DNA from 4 places in the Cytobacillus sp. Bva_UNVM-123 genome. Region 4 is predicted to be linked to each of the others. Evidence: predicted binding sites of a transcription regulator. Region 4 holds the regulator's gene; each other region holds the start of a gene.
What was found. Region 4 encodes Rex, which represses fermentation and respiration genes when NADH is low (regulators of the CRP and FNR family bind a similar motif). Its sites were predicted from a motif close to TTGTGAAATATTTCACAA; they were not measured.
Positions count from the first base shown of each region.

Region 1 (3,218 bases), 750 kb from region 4:
TTTTGAGCGTCATTTGTTCCATGTGTATAGGATTGTAAGGCGGCAGTGAATATTTGGAAAATCCTGAAGTTACGATTTGTTTTTGCCAAGTTATTGTTTTTAAATACAATTTTAAAAATGCTATAAACAATATAACCAACTGCAAATGCAATTAGTGGGGAGAAAATTAATGCCTCTAAAATTTTTAAGAAACCTTGATAATGGATTGCTGAAAAACCTGCAGCAGCAATAGCAGCTCCAGCAATGGATCCGATAATTGCATGAGAAGAACTGCTAGGTATTCCATAATACCATGTAAGCAAATTCCAAAAAATCGCTGAAATTAAAGCAGCAAGAATAACTAATGACCCATTTTCTAATGTGAATGGATCAACGATATCCTTCGTAATCGTTTTGGCAACGCCTGTAAATGTCATTGCCCCTACAAAATTCATTGTTGCCGCTAATATGATTGCATGTCTCGGCTTTAACGCTTTTGTTGAAACAGCGGTTGCAATTGCATTAGCTGTATCATGGAAACCATTAATAAAATCAAAAGCTAAGGCCCCGATGACGATCAAGACTGTTACGATTAATACTACATCCATTTGTAAGGCTCCTTATGCATTTTTCATGATAATAGTTTCAAGTGTATTCGCTACACTCTGACAGCTATCTGCAATATCTTCAAGGTTTTCATAAATTTCTTTATATTGAATGATTCGAATCGGGTCTTTCTCAACTGAGAATAAATGTTTAATGGATTGACGAAGAATTCCATCACATTTGGATTCATAATCCTTGATTTTAATCGCATGGTCACGGATATCTAATAATTTTTTATTTGAAAGCAGGTCGATTGACAGCACAATTTCATCTGAACAATTTTTGATCGCATCAACAAAATTCAACATAAAATCATCAGCTTGTGTAATGGAGTACATTTCAAAAAGTGCTGCACAATGCTCAATTCCATCAATCACATCATCTAATGTCATCGCAAGATGTAGAATATCTTCACGTTCGATTGGGGTAATAAAGGCATTATTTAATTCTTTAATAACCTCATGAACAAAAGTATCTCCTTTTGTTTCGTAATCTTTCATTGTTTCAGAGAAGATTTTTAAATCACTAATATTTCGAAGTTTATAGTCAGCGAAATAATGAGCTCCTTCTTTCATATTTAATGCGATATCGGTAAGTAATGTACTAAACTTGTCTTTCTTTTTAAAAACCATTTTTATGTAACCCCCATAAAAAATATTACTTAAACAGAATAAGTTTAAACGAAAAATGTTGAATAAGATAGTTTTTTGCTGAAATCTACAAAAAAATTTGCTCTTTTTTCTTATTATGTGAGAATTATGGAAAAATATGTTTCCATTATTAATAATGGGCTAAACTAAGTTTGTGATATTTGTCACAAATAATTCAAAAATGATTCGTAAATAATAATAACTTTAAATATATAATAATTCTGAGATGGAAATTAGGTTAAAAAATACCATTATTTCCATTATCAATAAATGCTTGGGGGAAACTCTAATGAAAAAAATAAGCATATTTTTATTAGTTTTAGTACTTTCCATACTTGGAGCGTGCAGTAATAAGGAGGAAGCTGCTAAACCTGAGAACAAAAATGAAGATGCAGTAGTTGAAGAAGATGTAGTTGATAAAGAGCTTGAAGAAGCAAAAGCAAAATTTGAAGTCCTTGGTGCAATGTCAATTCCAGAAGATAATCCAATGACAGATGAGAAGATTGAATTAGGAAAACTATTATACTTTGATCCACGATTATCAGGAAATAATGTCCAAAGTTGTATGTCTTGTCATGCTCCAGGAGCCGGTTATGGTGATGGAATGGCTAAATTCATTGGTTTCGAGGGTTTCAATGGACCGAGAAATAGTCCAACAATTATTAATTCTGGTTATTACAAAGAGAATTTCTGGGATGGTAGAGCTGGAAGCTTGGAAGAACAGGCTTTAGGTCCAATCCAATCTGAAGTAGAAATGAATCAAAATCTAGATGAACTTGTTACTGAATTAAATGCTGTTCCAGCATATGTAGAAAAGTTTGACTCTGTATTTAATGAGCAAATTTCTGCAGACAATATTGCGAAAGCAATTGCAGCATTCGAAAGAACGATCGTTATTACGGATACAGCATTTGACCGTTATTTACAAGGGGAAGAGGATGCCATTAGTGCAGAAGCGAAGGAAGGCATGAAGCTTTTTGCTGGTAAAGCCGGCTGTATTTCTTGTCACGCTGGCCCACTATTATCCGACCATAATTATCATAATTTAGGGATGAGTGGGGATGATGGCCGCTCTGCAGTAACTGGAAATGAAGAGGACAAAGGTAAATTCAGAACATCTGGCTTAAGAGGTGTAGCACACACTGCTCCATTTATGCATGATGGAAGCCTTGAAACATTAAAGGATGTTGTTGATTATTATAATGTTGGTGGGGGAGATCATGCTAATAAGAGTGTATTAATGAAGCCTCTTAATTTAACAGATGGTGAAGTTAATTCTCTTGTTGCCTTTTTAGAAAGCTTAAGTGGTGAACTGCCGAAAGTAGAAACGCCAGAAATACCATAAGATAACAGAAATCACTACATAAACGGTGCCGAAATAAATCGGAGCCGTTTTTTGTTTTTTATAGAAAAAATTTATTGAAGAATGTATGAAAAAAATGAAATAGACAAAAGCTACAAAAAACAGTAAGGGGTGATAGTTTGTTTACCTTTCTTTGGTCATTAGTCATAGGTGGTATAATTGGTTGGATAGCTGGGATGATTGCAGGTAAGGACATTCCAGGTGGAATATTTGGAAATATTGTTGCTGGTTTTGTCGGTGCATGGTTAGGTCAATGGATTTTAGGCGACTGGGGACCTATAGTGGCAAATTTTGCAATTATACCTGCATTAATTGGAGCAGTTGTGTTAGTTTTTATCGTAAGCCTCATTATGAGAGCTTTTAGAAAAACAACTGATTAAAAACGAAAAATGAGTAATACCAAAAGATCAATATCTTATTGTTAAGAAAAAAAGCTGTCCTTTTGGGACAGCTTTTTTAAGTCATAGTTTATGAGACCAATCTTTAAAGAAATTATCCAAAATATGATTTTGAGTATGAGGAGCATAACAGCTTATTAATTTTTCTGTAAAAGGATGAGGAATTTGTAATTTCGCTGCATGAAGCGCCTGTCGGTTAATGATTGGTCTGCCACCATACAA
Region 1 covers NZ_CM177772.1:1,596,684-1,599,901, forward strand. Annotated here, with positions in the region: gene KDN24_RS07750 (inorganic phosphate transporter) at 1-587, opposite strand, end outside; gene KDN24_RS07755 (DUF47 domain-containing protein) at 600-1,217, opposite strand; gene KDN24_RS07760 (cytochrome-c peroxidase) at 1,525-2,580, shown strand; gene KDN24_RS07765 (GlsB/YeaQ/YmgE family stress response membrane protein) at 2,718-2,978, shown strand; gene KDN24_RS07770 (RluA family pseudouridine synthase) at 3,060-3,218, opposite strand, start outside.
Region 1: the regulator Rex is predicted to act here: its motif matches at 1,388-1,405, upstream of KDN24_RS07760 (cytochrome-c peroxidase).

Region 2 (3,218 bases), 2.0 Mb from region 4:
TAACGCCATTGATCTGTTGAAAAATAGAAAAATGATGTTCCATTTTGTAGTTTTGGCGGACCTGACCAGTCTTTTGCAGTCGCAATCGTTTGCCAGCCCTCAACAGGTCTTAGCTTCTCTTGACCAACATAGTGAGCCCAGCCGCCGCCATTAACACCTTCAGCACCAACAAAAAGGACAAGGTTTAATACTGCCCGATAAATGGTATCTGAGTTGAACCAATGGTTAATTCCAGCGCCAACGATAATCATGGAGCGCCCATCTGTATCAAGGGAGTTTTGCGCAAATTCACGAGCAATTTTTACAACAAGTTCCTTTTTCACTCCTGTAATCTTTTCTTGCCATGCTGGAGTAAAGGGAATATCATCGTCAAGTGATTTGGCAGTCTCACCACCAAGACCTCTATCAACCGCATAGTTAGCTAACGTTAAATCATAAACGGTCGTTGTATAAAAAATATTTCCATTGCTTTCTACTTTTCTCACTGGCACATTGCGATAGAGCACTCGATTTCCATCATGTGAAAAATATGGAATTTTAACGGTTGCAATTTCTTCTTCAATACCTTGGAAGGATAGTCTTGGATCAATGTTCTCTCCAGTTTCTTCATCCAGCATTTTTAAATTCCATTTTGCTTTATCTTCCCATCTTGCCCCCATTGTTCCATGTGGGATGACAAATTTTCCATTTAATTCGTTAAAAAGGACAGGTTTAAACTCTCCATTTCCAGTATTTTTCCCAAGATCAACAGCATTGAGGAAACGGTCAGGGATGAAATGGTCTCCGTCTTTTTTCAATGTGACGACGAAAGGGAAATCAGTATATTGTTTTGAATAATTAATAAAATAGTCATGCTGGTTTTCGACATAAAACTCTTTTAAAATAACATGTCCCATTGCCATTGCTAACGCACCATCAGTACCTTGCTTTACTTTCATCCAGTCATCAGAAAATTTGGTCGATTCAGCATAGTCTGGGCTAACAGAGACAACTTTAGTTCCACGATATCGTACTTCTGCAAGGAAATGAGCATCAGGTGTTCTTGTTTGCGGAACGTTTGAGCCCCAAGTCATAATATAACCAGAATTGTACCAGTCACTGCTCTCAGGTACATCTGTCTGATCTCCCCAAATTTGTGGTGAAGCAGGAGGGAGGTCAGCATACCAATCATAGAAACTAAGCATTGGACCACCCATTAATTGCATAAACCGTGAACCAGAAGCATAGCTTACCATCGACATTGCCGGAATCGGTGTAAAGCCGACGTTTCGATCTGGACCGTATTTAATGATTGTATAAAGCATAGATGCTGAGATTAGCTTCAATACTTCATCCCATTCAGCCCGAACTAGTCCACCTTTTCCCCGTGTTTGCTTGTATGCCTTAGCTTTTTCAGGGTTTTCGACAATGCTCTTCCAAGCTTCTAACGGACTTTCATTCACTTTTAAGGCTTCACGCCACATATTTAAAAGAGCACCACGAACATATGGATATTTCACACGTAATGGACTGTAAATATACCACGAAAAGCTTGCTCCACGAGGGCAACCGCGCGGCTCAAAGTCAGGCATATCAGGTCCAGTTGAAGGATAATCTAATGCTTGACCCTCCCATGTGACAATGCCATCCTTTACATAAACATCCCAGCTGCATGATCCGGTACAGTTTACTCCATGTGTGGAACGAATAACTTTATCATGCTGCCATCTTTGGCGATATGCTTGTTCCCAATTTCGATTTTCATAAGTTGTTTGGCTATGATTATTGGCTTGTTTTTCTATTGGTTTTAAATATTTGAGACGATTTTGTAAAGGTGAACGCTTCTTCATAAAAATCTCTCCCTTTCAAATCTTAATAATTTATTTGAATTATTAGCTTAGCTTCACTGTAACAATATCGAGATAGTGGAAACTGTGAAGTACTTCACACCGTACACTTTTGTCATATTTTAGACAAAATAAATGGTTTGTTGCTTTTTTAATAGGAATTAGCTTCGTGTGCATTGAAAGTTTGGACATAAAAAAAGACTGACATTAGTCAGTCTCAGACTGTAGACAAACTATTTTTGGAGAGTTCAGATGCTAAAAAATAGTTTGTCTCTTTCTTTATAGCAAATTTATCCAACAACATTTAACTAGTGTTTTCTATGCTACAATTTACTATAAGTGAGGAAGGAAGGTGTCTTATGAAAATATCCGTTTATGTTGCAAGTGCATTTAGCAAGGATCATAAAGGCGGAAATAAAGCAGGAGTGGTATTTATTGAGAATACATTGTCCACTACTCAAAAAATGGCAATAGCCAAACAACTGGGCTATGCGGAAACCGCATTTATATCAGAATCTGAAATTGCTGATTATAAATTTGAGTATTTTACACCAAAAGAAGAAGTTGATTTATGTGGTCATGCCACAATTGGCTCTTTCGCGATACTGATGCATTTAAATAAACTTTTCAGGAATCGCTATACGATTGAAACGAACAGCGGTGTTCTTACTATTACCATAAAAGATGACATCATATTCATGGAACAAAACAAACCGATATTCTATGATGTTGTATCTCCAAACGAGTTCATCGACTGTTTTGACATTAAAGCTATAGACAATAAATACCCAATTCAAATTGTCTCCACGGGCTTAAAAGATATTTTAATTCCTATAAAAAGCGAAACACGATTACATGCACTGCAACCTAATTTTGAAAAAATTAAAGAAATCAGCAAGTATTATAATGTTGTCGGGATGCATCTATATACTTTTAATGACAATCGAATTATATGCAGAAATTTTGCTCCACTATACGACATCAATGAAGAAGCAGCGACTGGAACTTCAAACGGTGCATTAGCTTGCTACCTTTATGAACAGCACTACTTGCAAAAAGAAGTCTATGTATTTGAACAAGGTTATTCTTTACACTCGCCTTCCGAAATATTAGTTAAATTAGCAACCAATAGCAAGAATGAAATAGAAAAAGTTTATGTTGGCGGCAAAGGCTATTACTGTGAAACTAAGTGTTTAAATGTAGAAAATATTGAGTGAAAATAAAAAAACACCGAAAAAAAGGTTGAGAAAATAATTTCTCAACCTCAGACTGTAGACAAAGTATCTGATTATTCGATACTTTGTCTTTTTTTCTTGGTAAAATGGAGAAAAGGAGCTGATTTAGATGTTGAAAAAACAAGATATGAGTAAACGAGATCAAATTGGTTTTTAT
Region 2 covers NZ_CM177772.1:2,798,742-2,801,959, reverse strand. Annotated here, with positions in the region: gene KDN24_RS13940 (nitrate reductase subunit alpha) at 1-1,829, opposite strand, end outside; gene KDN24_RS13935 (PhzF family protein) at 2,186-3,043, shown strand.
Region 2: the regulator Rex is predicted to act here: its motif matches at 1,912-1,929, upstream of KDN24_RS13940 (nitrate reductase subunit alpha).

Region 3 (3,218 bases), 130 kb from region 4:
TCCTCATCATGACCGACGCAAAATTTATTTAAAAAATCTTGATCGTGGAGATTTTCTGTAAACATGACATACGCCATCGCGGCTATAAGCGCATTATCTGTTGTCGGCTTAACAGGGAACCAATCATCTGCTAAAGCTACATTTGTATCCGTTTTCCGCGGATCAATTGTATAAATTTTTGCCCCTTTTGCTTTTGCCATTCGAAGGTACATATTAAAATGACCAATGATTGTTTCAGCAGGGTTCATACCGTGTAAAATGATCAGCTTTGAATCTAATAGTGGGCGGCAGCTGTTACCTGCTGAGCTTGTACCAAACGTAAATGGTGTCGCAGCGCCGTGCTGTCCGGAGCTATAATTTGAATAGCGTCCTAACAACCCGCCATCACATGCAAGTAGTCTTTGAATGACCGTATCACCACTACCTACTGTTCCCGTTTGCCCTGTTGCATAAAGGCTAAAGCGAGAAGCTGGACCATATTTTTCTTTAATTCGATTATTTTCCTTAGCAATAATTTTTATTGCTTCTTCCCAAGAAATTTCCTCAAATTTTCCTTCTCCCCGTTTTCCAACGCGCTTTAACGGTTTTTTTATCCGATGTGGTGAATAAACATGTTTACGATAACCACGGCCACGTAAACAAGCGCGAATTTGCGGGAATTGTTCATTGTCCGCATTCTCATCTCTTTCGTCATTATCTGTAGAAATACGAACGATTTGTCCATCTCTAACATGAGCTCTAATTAGGCATTTTCCGCCACAATTCAGCGTACTACAAGTTGGAACAATTACTTCTTCAACAGCAGCCTCTGTTGTCTCAGCATTTGCTTTCAGAATAAGGTTTTTTGAATTAACAGTACCACCAACTATTACTGGAGCTGTAACTGCACCTGACCACTTTAAAAAAGTACGACGCTTCATTGCTTTATTTGCAATTTGCTTAAAAAGGTTTTCACTCATTTTCTAAGACCTCCTTTAAGTCTTTCATATATTCATATTCTTCTATAATAAAATTTAATAGAAGCTTGGCGCTTCCCCGATATAATGTGCTAGTCGTAGAAGAAATAATATCAGTAGTAAAGGGGCGAACCCATTGCATTAAATGATTATTAAGCAGCCAATATTGATGAATAATTCCCCTTGCAAAATCATTTTCATTTCTTTCTTCAAATGCGTTCCCAGTATAGTTAATTAAATAAGACATAAATTCTAATTGAACTGAAATATGGTCTTCTGGATCTAAGTTTTCATCTTTATACTGTAATCCAAATTGATGTAACTTTTCTCTTAATTGAAATACATTCTCACCAAACAATGATTGATCTTTTGTAACATAGACAGATTCCCAAGGCGGAGCAGGAATTTTTCCAGCTTCATTAAATATATTGAATGTTGCCAAATATACTTCCCTCTCCCGCTGTTCTATGAAATGAAGATCAGTTCTTTTTAAATCCGTAAAAAAATCTTGTAAATCTTTGTTATCTTCCGTTAATACCTCTATGAACTCAGATGAGAAATTCTCTTTCCAGAGTTGTAAGGTTTCTGTTGCTAAAGGCTTATCAAATACAATTTTTAAAAATGAATAGATCGTTTCTCTGTCTTTACTATTTAAAGAAATTTCCTTATCCATCACTATCTCCATAATTGATGCCTCCCTTCCAAGTTTGTCTTACATTCATATTTCGCTTTTATTCATGCATTAGCTGTTTTTACTAGATACACTTATTTCAACGAATTAAACTAGCTAATGAAAAGGAGAGCCCAATTGATTGTGAATTGATTCACAATCATGATCATTTAGAACCCCATTCGTAAACTGCCTACTTTACGAACGTCCTTTCAATATCAATTCTATACAATAAGTTAGAACATCAGGGATGTGGATTCCTACAGTCTTCAATAGCTGGATTTGTGATCCTTTCACAGCTATTGAAGGCTAGTTCAATGGGATATGTGACTGATCATTGAAGAATTAGATTGACTCCTATCTAACTTCAATTATGAATAATCGAACATTTCTAATTATGGACCAAAAAAAGCCCAGCTTATTTTTTAATACTTAAGCTAGGCTTGCTAAAAACTATTTTTGTTATAGATTGATAAAAGAAAGCAATCTAACAGCAATCGTTAGATTCATCATCTCATTTGAATCATTTAGCTGTAATCCCGTAATTTCCTCAATCTTCTTTAAACGATTCCTCAATGTATTCGGATGAATATGGAGCACGTCAGACACTTCATTAATGATTCCATTGTATTGAAAAAAGACTTGTAACGTTTTAATATATTCTGTTTCAGATTCCTGATCTAACTCTATTAAGCCAGATAGGTAATCCAGACAAAAATCTGAAAGAAGTTCCCCGTGAACATGACTAAGCAAACTGAGTATTCCTAAATCATTAATATGAAATATATTCCTTTTCTCAAACCAATCGCGGCCAAATTGTAAAGCAATTTTTGCTTCCTGATAACTTTTATTTAGATCTATAGTATCTTGATACCATTTGCCAATGCCAAAAATAAAAGCATAGTCTGGCCATTTACTAGAAAGCAATTCTTCTAATTGACCCATTATTTGTTTAACATCATTTTTTCTAGCAAAACTAGCCTTTACTTCTTCATCTTCAATTAAGAGAATAATTTGATCTTGAAATGGAAGAACAATCGTCTTTTCCTTGATATTAGCTGCGTCAGATTGCAAAAATTGGTTTATTTCATCAAACCAATTCATATTTATCATTAATTCATTAGGCAATTCAATGTTCAAAATAATTAAATGATGGGGCTTTTCTAAGTTCCAACCCCAAGTCTTCCCTTGCTTTACCAGCATCCTTTTTGATTCAAACTTATGATAAAGCAAATCATAAATAAAATGTTCTTTAAATCGTTCCTGTTGTTCTTGAAGAACCTCCTCCGTTTGCAATGAGATCGCAGTCAACCCTACTAGTTTATCAATGATTTTTCTTTGCCAACTCATTAGATCCGCTGAAACCACTAGTGCATGGTTCTTCGAGCCAGTAATATTCATATAGTAAAGATCAAATGAATGGCTTGGCTCTTTTATATCGAGTATGTTATCAACTAAAAATATATTAGAATTTTGATAGTTGCCCATCTCAATTATTCTACGATGAGCATTTAACCATCGAGTCGCCTCCCGTATCTCCTCTTTTCCCCCCGTTTGCCATAAAAGTTGTTTTTCTTCATCTAAATACAGAA
Region 3 covers NZ_CM177772.1:716,429-719,646, reverse strand. Annotated here, with positions in the region: gene KDN24_RS03530 (DMSO/selenate family reductase complex A subunit) at 1-959, opposite strand, end outside; gene KDN24_RS03525 (TorD/DmsD family molecular chaperone) at 952-1,641, opposite strand; gene KDN24_RS03520 (PucR family transcriptional regulator) at 2,089-3,218, opposite strand, start outside.
Region 3: the regulator Rex is predicted to act here: its motif matches at 1,769-1,786, upstream of KDN24_RS03525 (TorD/DmsD family molecular chaperone).

Region 4 (3,218 bases):
TTCCGTTACATTAATCATTACATTGCTATTGCTCCGTAAGGAAATGACGAATAAAGACTTAATGAGAGATTCAGCTTCTCCGTTAACTTCAGTTGCATGGGCAATTGGCGGTGTATTTCTAGCGATGATAGCCCAATTGGTTGCCGCCAATATTGAAAGATTGCTTGGGATTGAAATGGGTTCTGAAAACACGCAAGACATTTTAAGACTTATTGAAGCTTCTCCCATTGTCATTCTAGTCAGCTCGATCATCGGGCCAATTCTAGAGGAAATTGTTTTCCGAAAAATTATCTTTGGTACATTATATAAACGACTAAATTTCTTTTTTGCAGGACTTATTAGCTCGATTATTTTTGCTATTGCCCACACTGATTTCAAACATATTCTTCTATACACTGCGATGGGCTTTACGTTTGCTTTCCTTTATGTGAGAACAAAGCGGATTATCGTGCCAATCTTTGCCCATACAGCAATGAATACGCTCGTCGTCTTGATTCAGTTTAATCAAGATAAAATTGAAAACTGGTTAAAGAAAATGGAACAATTTCAAGCCTTTATTGGAGGATTTTTATGAGAAGGTCACCATTAGTTTCAGGTATTTTTTATATTATACTCGGCATCCTCTTCACTTATATTGCTATTCAATACATAGAGAGAGAGCAAGGGTGGGGGATTTTTACTTATTTTCTTATTATCCTGGCAACTTTTGATATCGGTTCAGGTTTGCGCTTGATCGCTTTGCATTTTAGAATGAAACATGATCAACAAAAAAAATGAAGAGGCTGGGACAAAAATATTTTAGCCTATAAAAAAACCGAACTATTTTACGAAAAGACAATTAAGTACTTCGTAATAGTTCGGTTTTTACTTTTTTGGTACGTTGTTCCTTAAAATATCATTCGGTTTTACAAAGTGGAAATTTAGTTATGTCCCAGCCTCTTCTTTTATATGGGAAAATCATTTACCATTTACTACCTTTATCATGAAATTTGCGCTTTTTAATTCTCTTTTTCTGAAGGATAGTGCTTTAAAAAATAGATAAGTGATTGAAGTTCAATAGCAAGGTCAATGTGATGAATTCTAATTGTAGGTGGTACAGAGAGACGTGCAGGTGTAAAATTCAAAATGCCATTAATCGTACTCTGCACGATTCGGTCAACAATCGGTTGGGCAGCTAGAGCTGGTACTGTTAAAATCGCTACTTCTATTTGATGCTCAGCGATAATCTTTTCTAGCGCATCCATATGATAGATTGGTACATCCCCGATCGTTGTACCAACTTTAGTAGGAGATACATCAAATGCTACTTCAATTTTTGTATTATTGTTTTTAAGAAAATTATAATTTAGAAAGGCTGTTCCTAAATTACCTACCCCAATAAGTGCCACTTTCGTAAGTTCATCCTGTGCTAATGTTTTTCGGAAAAACGATAGCAAATAATTGACATTATAGCCATAGCCTTTTTTCCCTAGTGCACCAAAATATGAAAAGTCTCTTCGAATCGTTGCTGAATCAACTTTCACTGCATCACTTAGCTCCGCAGATGAAACTCTAGTCTTGCCTGATGCATGCAAATTTTTGATGAAACGATAATATAGTGGAAGTCTTTTTGCTGTCGCTTGTGGAATCTTAATTGTCTCGTTTGCCATTCCATTTTCCCCTCTCCCAAATGCAGCGTTGAAAAATAAGTTTGCCTTGGCATAATTCCGTCAGATCTTCACCTTCAATTACATACAAGCTAAATTCTTCAATCGTTTTGAGAGAGAGTTTTATTTTCTTGAGCACAAAATAAACCTCTCTCACTGATTTTATTAAAGAATTTCTCTTTTAAAATCACCATTCTTGCCGCCAGTTTTTTCTACTAAATAGGTTTTACCAATAATCATCCCTTTATCAACAGCTTTACACATATCATAAACTGTTAGAGCACATACAGAAGCCGCTGTTAGCGCTTCCATTTCCACACCAGTATTTCCTTTTGTTTTCACGGATGCCATAATTATCAATTTATACTCTTCTTCACGTGGCTCCCATGAGAAGGAGATATCCACACCTGTTAATGGGATTGGGTGACACATTGGAATTAGCTCCCATGTCTTCTTGCAAGCCATGACACCAGCTACTTGAGCAACCGCAAGAACGTCGCCTTTTTTCATTTTGTTTGATGTAATTTTTTCATAGATCTCTTTATTTACAGTAATACTAGAATAAGCTATTGCGGTTCGGAATGTTTCAGGCTTAGCACTGACATCTACCATTTTAGCTCTACCCTCTTGATTAAAATGTGTAAAATCCGCCATATAAAAACCCCTCTCTTTAAAATCATACACTATTTTTATCCAATTGTGAAAGCTATGTATGTTTCTTCACATATCTTTTTTTTTACCCGCAGGCATCCCTTTATTGCCCTACATATATGAATAGGTTACACTATCTCTAGAGTATAGAGGTGAAAGAAATGATTTTATTACAAATAAATCAGCTAGAAAAAAACTTCGGCGCCGATTCTATTTTAACGAATATTAAGCTAGAAGTACAAAATCGAGACCGAATTGCTCTTGTCGGCCGTAATGGAGCCGGTAAGTCTACCCTATTAAAAATAATTGCTGGACAAGTTTCTTATGATGCGGGTGAAATTATCAAGCCAAAAGAAGTAGAAATTGGGTATCTCGCTCAACATACAGGATTAGAATCAGATCGCTCTATTTGGGATGAAATGTTAACCGTTTTCGCTCATTTAAAAAAGCAGGAAAAAGAACTGCGTAAGCTTGAAGAAAAGATGGCAGATCCTGATTTAATTGCCAATCATAAAGAATATGAGCGAATTTTATCTGAATATGACACCCGACAGCTTCAATTTAAAGAACAAGGGGGCTATCAATACGAATCAGATATTCGCTCTGTTCTCCATGGTTTAAACTTTCAATCCTTTAGCTATGATACAAAAATAGCAGCATTGAGCGGTGGGCAGAAAACAAGGCTTGCTCTCGGTAAGCTACTACTGACAAAACCTGATATTTTAATATTGGATGAGCCGACAAACCATCTTGATATTGATACTTTATCGTGGCTAGAACAATATTTACAAGGATATGACGGTGCTATTTTAATCGTATCCCATGATCGATACTTTTTAGATAAGGTCGTCTTGCAAGTTTATGAATTATCAAGAAAACAAATAAAGAAATATATCGGAAATTATAGTGCTTATCTCGAAC
Region 4 covers NZ_CM177772.1:843,564-846,781, reverse strand. Annotated here, with positions in the region: gene KDN24_RS04205 (CPBP family intramembrane glutamic endopeptidase) at 1-574, shown strand, start outside; gene KDN24_RS04200 (YdiK family protein) at 571-777, shown strand; gene KDN24_RS04195 (redox-sensing transcriptional repressor Rex) at 999-1,649, opposite strand; gene moaC (cyclic pyranopterin monophosphate synthase MoaC) at 1,812-2,300, opposite strand; gene KDN24_RS04185 (ABC-F family ATP-binding cassette domain-containing protein) at 2,459-3,218, shown strand, end outside.